DNA from 2 places in the Exiguobacterium sp. SH31 genome. Region 1 is predicted to be linked to the other one. Evidence: riboswitches for the same ligand, from Rfam matches in the RefSeq annotation. Region 1 holds a riboswitch; the other holds the start of a gene.
The links. A riboswitch is a leader RNA that binds a small molecule or an ion and turns the genes downstream of it on or off. The one in region 1 is predicted to bind FMN.

Region 1 (3,349 bases):
CACCGTCTCACTGTACGTGTGCGGGATGAGCGACAGCGTGAAGCCGCGTTCAGTGACCTCATACACCGTCAAGCTCGTCCCGTCGACCGAGATCGAACCTTTAGGGACGATGAAACGGAGTAGCGACGGCTCGCAACTGATATCGATGTAGACCGCGTTCGCGAGCGGACGCTTCTTGACGATGCGCCCGACCCCGTCGACGTGTCCCGAGACGAAGTGACCGCCGAAGCGACCGTTCGCCGGCATCGCCCGCTCGAGGTTGACGTCCGTTCCAGGGCGGACCCCATCTAGACTGGACGCTTTGAGCGTCTCCGGCATGACGTCGACGGCAAAACTCGTTTGATCAAACGCCGTCACGGTCAGGCAAATCCCGTTCACCGAGATGCTATCGCCGAGCTTCACGTCTTCTAACACGATCTTGCCCGCGAGCGTGAGCCGTAGCGACGGCCCGTTCCGCTTCACGGCTTTCACACTGCCGATTTCTTCAACGATTCCCGTGAACATCGGACTCCCCCTTTCTCATGACGAGCTTGATGTCGGTACCGACCGTCTCGACCGAGCCGACCGCGAAGCGCTCGATCGCATCTAACGGTCCGGTTTGGCTCGAGCGATAGACGCCTCGGTTCCCACCGAACACGCGCGGTGACTGATACATGACCCATTCGTCGACGTATTGTCCGTCAAAGAGTGACGTCACGAGCGTCGGTCCCGCCTCGATGAGCAAACGGCCGACGCCGCGACCATGCAAGTCACGAAGGACGTTGTCGAGTGTCGAATAGTCGGCAAGCTCGATACCGTTTCGCGCGAGCTCGGTCCGTTTCACTTCATCATCAGACAGCGTATAGACGAGCACCGGCACATCTTTCGCGCTCCGGACGAGCTGACTCGAGAGCGGTAAGCGGAGCTCGCGGTCGAGGACGACCCGAAGCGGCTGACGTGTCGGCGTGTCGAGCCGGACGGTCAAGGCCGGGTCGTCGGCGAGCACGGTCCCGATTCCAGTCAAGACGGCATCGACCGTCGCCCGTAGTTCGTGGACATCACGTCTCGCTTCAGTCCCGGTCACCCACTGGCTCTCACCCGCCTCGAGCGCGACTTTCCCGTCTAGGCTCGTCGCCGTCTTCAATACGACGTACGGCCGTTTCGTCTCAAGCGAACGTAGGAACGCCGGATTGAGCGCACGGGCCTCGGCTTCGAGCAGACCGACTTCGACGTCGATCCCCGCCGCCTTCAACCGGGCGACACCTTTCCCTGCGACGAGCGGGTTCGGATCCTTCATCGCGATGACGGCGCGCTTGATGCCCGACTCGATTAGCAAGTCGGCACATGGCGGTGTCTTCCCGTAGTGCGAGCACGGCTCGAGCGTGACGTAAATCGTCGCACCGTATGCGGACGCACCGGCCATCCGAATGGCGTGCACTTCGGCGTGCGGTTCACCGGCCTTCAAGTGGGCACCGAATCCGACGATGCGACCGTCTTTGACGACGACGGCCCCGACGAGCGGGTTCACACCGGTCTGTCCGGCAGCGGACTTGGCCAATTGGATTGCTTGTTGCATGTACTGTTGCATCGTTCTCCCTCCTTGTTTCGTACAAACAAAAAGACCCTAAGGATGTCCTTAGGGTCTCGGCGGGAGGTCTCAGTCGTCATTTGGCAGGCCAAATAAGCGTTTTCTTTACAGAAAAACGTACGACGAAGCACAGGTCACGAGGACCTGTCTTTTTTCCTTCTCCCATCCAGACTATACTGTCGGCTCTAGAGTCACACTAGATCCACCGTTCGCACACGTGCGCCCGGGTCACGGACTTAGGGCTCGCGCCCATCACCGCCGGTTGGGAATTGCACCCGACCCCGAAGGAATATTTGTTTGTACGCATTTACTTTAGCGCAAAAAAGAATCGAAGGCAAAAATAAAAGTGCAAAAAAGCGCCACTCCGATGAGCAGCGCTTCCAATCAAGCCAAGAACAAGACGACGAGCAAACCGACGATCCAGCAATAGAACGAGAAGTACTTGAGCTCACCCTTCGCCATGATGTGCTGGAACCATTTGAGCGAGATGGCCGTCAGCGCGTACGAGGCGATGAACGCCAAGACGAGCGGACCGAACAGATCACGCGTCGCCGGGTCGGTGAAGAGTGCCGGCCCGTCCAAGATCATCGTCCCGAGACTGACCGGGATGAACAAGAAGAACGAGAACCGGAGCGCCGACTCTTGTTTAATGCCGAGTAACATCGCCATGACGATCGTGGCACCCGAGCGGCTGATCCCTGGGATGAGCGCGACCGCTTGGGCGAGACCGATCAAGATGGCGTCACGTAACGTGATGCCACCGTCGCCTTTATTCCCGCGCATGTTGCGGATGAACCAAAGTGCGACCCCGGTCAAGATTAACGTATAGCCGACCGTCGCGACGCCGCTGAGCGTCTCACCGATCCAATCACCGAATAACACGCCGAGCACGCCGGCCGGTACGGTCGCGACGAGCAAGAGACCGATGAACTTGACGTCGATCATCGTATCCTCGCTGCGGTCTTTCTTAAATAAGAACGTCCACAGACTGACGACGAGGCGGACGACATCTTGGCGATAAATCGTCAAGACGGCGAGGAGCGACGCAAAGTTGACGAAAATCTCGAACGACAGCCCAGGTAATTCGATGTTGAACAGCTCTTGGAAGATGACCAAGTGACCGCTCGACGAGATCGGGATCGGCTCCGTAAACCCTTGGACGAGACCAAGCAGCAAGTAAAATAACCATATTGTCATATCATAATATCCTCTTTTCTCAAATTCGCTCAATGCGGCTATTTTAGCAGAATCACAGTTTCATTGACCACCCTTAAAAAAAATTCGTATATTTTGAAAACTTTTATTGATTAGTCTGAAAATTAAATTTATTATAGAGGAGTACTCAACTGGACAACGGTGATGACCCCATTGTCCAGCTGGGTACATTTTTGTATGGAATTCATATAATTTACCAAATATAAAACTTTTTGTTTACAAATGAACCCATATAATATTAAATTTGTAATATACCTATTACCTTTTTTTTCAATCTCTCATCCGACTTTAGACCTATCACGTCCCATTTTTAACATAAAAAACTTACAAAAGCGCTTATAAATCGTAAAAACTATCCGATAGTATGATTGTAGAAGCACTTTCGTCATCATTGTCGGTTCAGATATGAGTCCATGGAAGGAGGAACCATCATTGAGTCAAACGCTATCCACTAGTACTCATCACTTATCAACCGAACAGCAACGCATGATTCACTGTATTCGTTTGCTCGGGGATTTATTAAAGGAACGTCCTCGTCGCTCTGTCTATCGTCGTTTCGCGATGGAG
Region 2 (3,349 bases), on a different contig from region 1:
CAACGTCTGGACGCCTTATAATATCGAATCGCTCTCAGGTGCGACGCATATCGAGTCGGTCGAACTGACGGACAAAGACGGCGCATCGAAGTTCGTCGACATCGACGACTTGATTTGTAACTACGGATTCGTCTCATCGCTCGGCCCGATCAAAAACTGGGGCATGGAGTTTGAGAAAAACACGATCCGTGTCGACTCACGAATGGAGACCACAGTCGCAGGCATCTTCGCTTGCGGTGACATCGCCACGTATGAAGGCAAAGTGAAATTGATCGCGACCGGCTTCGGTGAAGCACCGATCGCCGTCAACCAAGTGAAGCAGCTCGTCGACCCGACAGCGCGTCACCCACAACATTCAACCTCGGTATTTGCCGGGAAATAAAGACTGGCCTCTCATCTGCGAGATGAGAGGCCGTTTTTTCATTTGCGGATCGTCTGAATGATGACACGGTCGATCCAATCATCGAGTTGCGTGAACACGAAGCCAGCTTTTTTCGCCTCGGCGTTCGACATGTAGTAGTCGACGTCCGTATCGTACGGGGACGACTCCCCATCCTTGATGATTTGGACCGGTTTCCCGACGTGCTGCCCGATTCGTTCCATGAGCGCACCTAGCGAGATGAGGCCGTCGCTCGCGGCGTTGAACGGCCCCCTCACATCGGCACGGCCGACCCATTCCAAGAAAGCTGCCGCCTCGAAACTCGAGATGAATCCCATCAACGCCTCCGGGTGATGTAATACGATCGGTTCTTCGTTCCGAACCGCGTCGACATAAAATTTTAACCGGTCGGTGTAATCATCCGGCCCTAGGACGATCGGCAAACGCACCGTCGTGACCGGGAACGAGGCCCGATGGAAGAAGTACGATTCGGCCTCTCGTTTCCCTTGTCCGTAATCGTGTTCCGCGTCGAGGTGATATTCATGATGGAGCGGATTGAAGTCACTCTCTTTTAAAGCTGCCTCTGGAGCATAGACGGACATCGTCGACGTGAGCACATATTTCCCGACCCGGTCCATGAAGGCATCTGTCGCGATCTTCGCCTGATACGGATTGAAACAAATATTGTCGTAGACGAGGTCATACTCGTTGCGTGCGAGGTCTTTCATCGTCGCGACCGACTGACGGTCGCCTTTAATGGAGCGGATGCCTTCCGCTTCCGGCACTTGCAGCTGTCCGCGTGTGACAATCGTCACGTCGTCCCCGGCTTCAGCGAGCCGCAGTGCGAGCCGTTTCCCAAAGTAACGTGAGCCACCAAAAATCAACACTTTCCTCATCACTCCTACCCCCTTCTCATCCTTCTTCCACCAATATTCCCGTTCATTTCCTCTCATTAACATACTCACCAAAAAAGGTTGCCGAACATGTCGGCAACCCGTCTATCATTTAGCAATCCCCGGGCGTGCCGGCGTTCGCCGCCGTCCGGAAACTCGAGCCGCAACCGCACGTCGCGATCGCATTCGGATTTTTGATCGTGAAGCCGCCACCGAGCATCGACTGCTTATAGTCGATTTCGAGCCCGTCGACGACACCGTGATCAGCTTCGGCGACGATGACGCGGACGTCATGATGGTCGAACTGAACATCCTTGTCCGTCTTGTCTTCATCGAACCCCATCCCGTAGGATAGGCCGGTACACCCACCACCTTGGACTTTAATGCGTAAGAACTGGGCTTCAGGGCGTTCGGTCTGTTTCATCATATCGATGACTTGTAGTGCGGCTGGTTCTGTCAAATGAATCATCTGAACTCCTCCTCATTTATCTTCACTTCAAGTCAACTGACTTGTGATTTTGTGAAATATCTTGTATAACTAAACTGTAACAAAAAAAATTAAATCGTTCCATCTTCGGGGCAGGGTGAAATTCCCGACCGGCGGTATTGAAGACAAGATCTTCTCAGCCCGTGAGCGAGCAAGGCGTTGCTTGCTGATTTCGTGAGATTCGAAAGCCGACAGTAAAGTCTGGATGGGAGAAGATGGCGGCATCCGACCGATATTCGGATGTTTTCTTTGGCGTGGGCATTCCTACGTGAGAAAACATCTATTTCGTATGCGCGTAAACTCTCCCGATTGTATGATGCAATCGGGTTTTTCTATGCGACGGGTGCCATTCATCAAGGAGCGACAAAAGGAGAGATTTTGATGAAAACAACGCGCAACAAACGATTGACAACACTGGTGACGCTATCGATGCTCGGGGCAATTTCATTCGTCCTCATGCTCTTTAACTTCCCGCTGCCTTTCCTGCCACCCTTCCTAAAAGTGGATTTCAGTGACATCCCAGCGCTCGTCGCCGGAATCGTCTTCTCGCCACTAGCAGGCGTCGTGGTCGTCGCTCTAAAAAACGTCCTCTACTATGTCTTTAACGGTGGCGGCGTTCCGGTCGGTGAAGTCGCGAACTTCTTTGCAGGTGTCGCATTCATGTATCCGGTCGCTTGGTTCTACCATAAACGTAAAACGAATAAAGCGCTCGCTTCAGGCCTCGTGGCAGGTACGATCACGATGGCGCTCAGCTTGGCGATTTTGAACTACCTACTCATCTTACCAGCTTACGCGTTCTTCTTCGGAATGGCCGAGATGGCCGATCCGGCAGTCAAGACGAACCTCGTCCTGTACGGTATCTTACCGTTCAACTTGATTAAGGCATTATTGATCACCGCCTTGTTCGTCCCGCTCTTCCTGAAGTTGAAGCCGTGGATCGAACGTCAACAAATGCAACTGCAAGCTTAATACACAAGCACCCAAAGGAACTTCTCCCTTGGGTGCTTTTTTCGATGCGGATAGTTAAATGAACGAACAAGAGCACCCACCGCAGTGAGCGCTCTTGTTTGTGAATAACGATTAGAGAAGAAGACCAGCGAGAGTCGCTGACATCAAGTTCGCAAGCGTACCTGCGAGAATCGCGAGGACACCCATACGTGCGATGTCGTTACGACGGTTCGGAGCCATACCACCAAGACCACCGAGAAGGATAGCGAGTGATGAGATGTTGGCGAATCCACAGAGTGCGAACGCGATCATCGCTTCTGTACGAGCTGACAAATCACCTGAACCGATGATCGGTGCGAACTCAGAGAAGGCAACGAATTCGTTCAAGACGAGTTTTTGTCCAAGGAAGCTACCGAATTGTACGGCATCTGCCCATGGCACACCGATGACGAACGCGAGCGGTGCAAACACATAACCGAGAATCAATTGAAGTGAGAGACCGTCAAAGCCGAACAAGCCACCGATTCCACCGAGGATCAAGTTGACGAGTGCGATCAATGAAACGAAGGCAAGAAGCATCGCACCGACATTCAATGCGAGGAACAAACCGTCTGACGCACCGCGAGCGGCCGCATCGACGAA

Region 2: it holds a riboswitch for FMN, as region 1 does, so the genes downstream of both, A6395_RS03580 (ECF transporter S component) here and ribD (bifunctional diaminohydroxyphosphoribosylaminopyrimidine deaminase/5-amino-6-(5-phosphoribosylamino)uracil reductase RibD) in region 1, are expected to answer to the same signal.

Annotation. Positions count from the first base shown of each region.
Region 1 covers NZ_LYTG01000029.1:128,025-131,373, forward strand. Annotated here, with positions in the region: gene ribE (riboflavin synthase) at 1-504, opposite strand, end outside; gene ribD (bifunctional diaminohydroxyphosphoribosylaminopyrimidine deaminase/5-amino-6-(5-phosphoribosylamino)uracil reductase RibD) at 485-1,567, opposite strand; FMN riboswitch at 1,718-1,860, opposite strand; gene A6395_RS04730 (undecaprenyl-diphosphate phosphatase) at 1,952-2,764, opposite strand; gene A6395_RS04735 (homing endonuclease associated repeat-containing protein) at 3,215-3,349, shown strand, end outside.
Region 2 covers NZ_LYTG01000024.1:19,899-23,247, forward strand. Annotated here, with positions in the region: gene A6395_RS03565 (NAD(P)/FAD-dependent oxidoreductase) at 1-382, shown strand, start outside; gene A6395_RS03570 (Rossmann-fold NAD(P)-binding domain-containing protein) at 421-1,275, opposite strand; gene A6395_RS03575 (HesB/IscA family protein) at 1,385-1,741, opposite strand; FMN riboswitch at 1,839-1,980, shown strand; gene A6395_RS03580 (ECF transporter S component) at 2,141-2,728, shown strand; gene A6395_RS03585 (NupC/NupG family nucleoside CNT transporter) at 2,840-3,349, opposite strand, start outside.